2 regions of the Actinoplanes sp. NPDC026623 genome follow, and region 2 is predicted to be linked to the other one. Evidence: riboswitches for the same ligand, from Rfam matches in the RefSeq annotation. Region 2 holds a riboswitch; the other holds the start of a gene.
The links. A riboswitch is a leader RNA that binds a small molecule or an ion and turns the genes downstream of it on or off. The one in region 2 is predicted to bind cyclic di-AMP.
Positions count from the first base shown of each region.

Region 1: another riboswitch for cyclic di-AMP. It lies ahead of AB0F10_RS19790 (C40 family peptidase); the one in region 2 lies ahead of AB0F10_RS10095 (hypothetical protein).

Region 1 covers NZ_JBEZXZ010000061.1:37,829-40,024, reverse strand. The annotation lists gene AB0F10_RS19790 (C40 family peptidase) at 100-903, opposite strand; cyclic di-AMP (ydaO/yuaA leader) riboswitch at 910-1,096, opposite strand; gene AB0F10_RS19785 (MurT ligase domain-containing protein) at 1,549-2,196, shown strand, end outside.
Region 2 covers NZ_JBEZXZ010000023.1:39,720-41,915, reverse strand. The annotation lists gene AB0F10_RS10100 (hypothetical protein) at 1-590, opposite strand, end outside; cyclic di-AMP (ydaO/yuaA leader) riboswitch at 594-743, opposite strand; cyclic di-AMP (ydaO/yuaA leader) riboswitch at 1,023-1,161, shown strand; gene AB0F10_RS10095 (hypothetical protein) at 1,165-2,184, shown strand.

The sequences.
Region 1 (2,196 bases), on a different contig from region 2:
CTCTTACCGGTGCCGCACTGTACTTACTAGTGCCGTACCGCTGTGGACCTATGAGCGATTCTCAACCTGGCCTCGGGCCACGCTGGAGAACGCTCACCATCAGGCGGCGACGAGGCGCCGCACGACGTAGTTCTTGCCGTAGATCTTGTGCTTGCCGACCCGGGCGCCCGTGTGCGGCGAGTCCCACATGTAGCCGTTGCCCGCGTAGATGCCGGCGTGCGTGCCGTAGGAGCCCGACCGGAACACGATCAGGTCGCCGACCTTCTTCTTGCCGATGCTGATCTTCTTGCCGTACCGCTGCTGCGAGTTCGCCTTGTGCGGAAGCTTCTTGCCCGTCGTCTTGCGGTAGACGTACTGGGTGAAGCCCGAGCAGTCGAAACGCTTGGGACCCGCGGCGGCGAACTTGTAGAGCGCACCCTTGTGCTTCCTGGCCTCGGCGATCACCTTCGCGCCGCTGCTGCGCACGGTGACCCTGAAGGCCGGGCTGTTCACCCAGTGGACACCGGCCGCTCCGGTGTACTGGGTCCGGAACGAGGTGGTGAGGCCGGGCTTGGCGTACAGGGTCGCCGTGCCCTTGGTGGTCAGCTTCCTGGCCACCCAGGTGCGCCACTTGCCGTTGCGCTTGGCCTGCAGCCGGATCGAGCCCTTGGTGACGACCTTGCCGGTCTTCGGGTTGATCACCTTGGCGGTCACCCGGAACGACTTGCCCCACGCGATGGAGCGGGTCCCGGAGTTGGTGATCTTGGGCTTGATCACCGTTGCCGTTGCCGCCTCGACGACCGGAGCGGCGGACGCCGCCGGTGTGGCGACCAGCTGGCCGGCACAGAGGCAGAGACCCAGGGACAGTGCGATGGTGCCGGTTCCGCCGATGCGACGGTTCCGGCTCGAACTGCGTTCGTGCACGGTAGAGATATCCCTCCGGCACGCCTGCGAGGTTAGCTGTCGGGTTCGGGCGGGAAGGTTGCCCGGTCGCCGTCGGCGACTTCACCCCAAGGTCCGGGCGGCGCGCGCCGCCGAAGCGACGTGACCGCCGGCGGACCGAATCTGGGTCCCCCGTCCCTGCCCCCGTTTGCCTTTGTGGTGGTGACTAACTCAGTGGTCGTCTCGCCCGGACCGGGGCAGGGCTCGGCGTTGTCCGATGCGATACGAGCGGCGAGCGGATGCTCACCGGCCCAACCTTGCTACCTGATTTCCGTCGGAACCGTTGGCCCCCGGTTGGTTACTCAGAGTATTTGGCACATCTGAGCCTGTCCGGTTTGTAACCAGGCCGTGACAAATGCCAGCACGATCAGTAATCGTGCGCTTACCCTCCGCCTAAAGTTACGGGTGAAACACAACACACAAAAAGCCGTACCCGGGTGGATCATGGACCCGGTCAAGATCGGGAGAATGATGGCCTAAACGCCCCCACCGGCCCAAACGCGGCACCGAGCGGCGGAATGGAGATCATCCGTTCGGCCGATCCGGACCCACCGCAGGCCACGGACCCCGGGGCCACTCGACGTAGTGTCCGTTTCCGGTACCCTCGTCGCCGTGACGGACGGGAAATTGCCCCTACGGGCCAAGGTCGCGACATCCGTGTCGCGAACCGCCGCGGCGCTCTCACGGGCTGCGGGACGCGGTGACGGCTCGGTGATCGGCGGGTGGATCGGTCTCAAGATCGATCCTGACCTGCTCAGGAACCTGGCCGCGGGCCGCGCGATCGCGCTGGTGTCGGGCACCAACGGCAAGACCACCACGACCCGGTTCGCCGCGGCCGCGCTCGGCGTGCTCGGCCCGGTCGCCACCAACTCCTTCGGCGCCAACATGCCGACCGGGCACACCTCCGCCCTGGCCAAGGCCGGGGCCACCCCGTTCGCGGTGCTCGAGGTCGACGAGCACTACCTCGCCCGGGTGATCGACGAGACCACCCCGCGAGTGGTCGCCTTGCTCAATCTGTCCCGCGACCAGCTGGACCGGGCGAAGGAGGTGGCGATGATGGCGCAGATGTGGCGCACGGCGCTGGCCGCCCACCCCGACGTGCACGTGGTCGCCAACGCCGACGACCCGATGGTCGTCTGGGCGGCGATCGAGACCCGGCAGGTCGTGTGGTTCAGCGCCGGGCAGCGCTGGCACGACGACTCCTTCGTCTGCCCGCAGTGCGGCTCGCCCATCGAGCGCGCCGACGGCGACTGGTGGTGCGGCGGCTGCCCGCTG
Region 2 (2,196 bases):
GCGCCGGCCGCGTTGGCCGCATCGAGCGCCCGCTCCGCCTGCGCCTTGCGCTTGGCCATGATGTCGACCTGACGCTGCTGGTCGCGGATCTCGGCGTCGATCGCGGCCTTCGCCCGCTGCTGCCGGTCCCTCGAGTCCTTGAGGTCACGCACCGCGCGGTTCTGCTTGGCGGCGACCGTCTCGAGCATCTCCGCGCGGTCCAGCATGCTGCCGGTGGAGTCGGCGGTGAGCAGGGCGGTCATCGGCCCGAGCCGCCCGACGCGGTAGGACTGCTGGACGATGTCGTCCAGCGCCGCCTGCCGCGGGCCGAGCTCGGTGTCGATCTCCTTGAGCTTGTCGATCAGCTGCTGCTGGCGCGCCTTGGAGCGGGCCAGCGCCTCCTTGGCCTCGACGAAGCCCTTGGACGCCGCTTCGAGCTGCTCGATCAGGGACTTGGAGCCGCCCTCGCCGTCGTCGCCGGAGTCACCCGGCGCGGCGAGCGGCCGAGGTGCGGCGGAGGCCGGGGACGGGGCGACGAGCGCCAGCCCCGAGGTGGCGACGAGCGCCGCGAGCACGGTCGCTAATCGTCGGCGGGCAGGTTTAAGCCTCACGTGCTTTCCTTCCGTCGGCCGCCGACCGGGTTAGCTGACGGGTTCGGGACGGAAGCGATCCCTACCGGTCCGCGCCTGCGGCGTGGACCCGATTCACCCCATTACTCGGTTGGTTCCCCGGCTCGCCTTGCGGCGATTAAGCGGCGGTCTGCGCTGAGACCGTGACGAACACTACCCATCGATGCTAAGAATCGACAGGTGTCGCACTCTGGGCAACAATGCGGCCACTCGGCGTGATTTCGGCGCGGAAAGAATGCAACGACTCACACCTATGACTCGCCGCGGCTCGACTACCTGCGCATTCCATCGAAAGGTAACGGAAAGTCGTTGGTAGGTAACGCTTATATCGGCCTTGCGAAGACTGGCAGACGGCCCGTTGTCGGGTAAGCTGGCCGCCGGTTGCTGCCAAGAAGGCACCGCCCCCAAGGTGCCGGCAGCCCACCGCCTAATCGCCGCAAGGCGAGCCGGGGAACCACGCGTAGTAGTGGGGTGAATCCACTTAACAGTGGTAGGGATCGCTTCCGTCCCGAACCCGTCAGCTAACCCGGTCGGCGGCCACGCGGAAGGATTTTGAATGACGGCAAGACCCCGCCGGTGGCTGGTCCTCGCCCTGGCACCGCTAGTCGCGGTCTCGATGCTGATCGCGCCCGCCGCACCGGCAAGCGCCGACCCCGACGACTCGAAGTCGGCGACCGCCGACGACGGCGAAGAGGATCAGCTTCTCAACGACGTGCTCGACTCCACGGGCCGGCGTTTCGTCGCGGCGAAGTCGGCGGTCGCGAAGTCGACCAAGACGCAGCTCGCCCTCGCCCTCAGGGTCAAGAACGCCGAGTCCCGGCGAGACGCCCTGCTTCCCGAGGTCAGCGCGGTGGCGGCTCAGCAGTACCGCACCGGTGGCATCTCCACCATGGGCTTCCTGCTCAACACCAAGGGCCCGGAGAGCTTCCTCAAGATGGCGGTCTCCCTCGAGGAGATCAACGCCCTCAACGACAACAAGCTGCACGCGCTCTACCAGGCCATCGACGAGGTCAACACGGAGAAGCTGCACCTCGACCAGGAGGTCAAGGCCCAGCAGCAGAACCTCGCCTCGATGAGGAAGCAGAAGGAGTCGGCGGAGAACGCCCTGGCGAAGGTCGGCGGTGACACGGTGACCGGCGGTTTCGTGCTGGCCAATTCGCCGAAGGCCGCACCGGCGCCGCGCGACTCCAACGGCGATTTCGGCCCCGAGTCGTGCAGCGTGAACGACCCGACGACCAGCGGCTGCATCACCCCGCGCACGTTCCATATGTACAAGGAAGTAAAGAAGGCGAACTTCAAGCGGTTCGTCGGCTGCCACCGCAACGGCGGCCCATTCGAGCATCCCAAGGGTCGAGCCTGCGACTGGTCGCTGCAGAACAGCGGCTTCGCGCCCTGGCACAACCAGGACACCCGGGAGTACGGCAACAACCTGATGGCGTTCCTGGTCCGCAACGCCGACCAGCTGGGCATCCTTTACGTCATCTGGAACAGGATGATCTGGTTCCCGGCGACAGGTTGGAAGACCTACCACGGCCCGAGCAACCACACCGACCACGTACACGTGTCGATGCTCTGACCGCCGGCCACG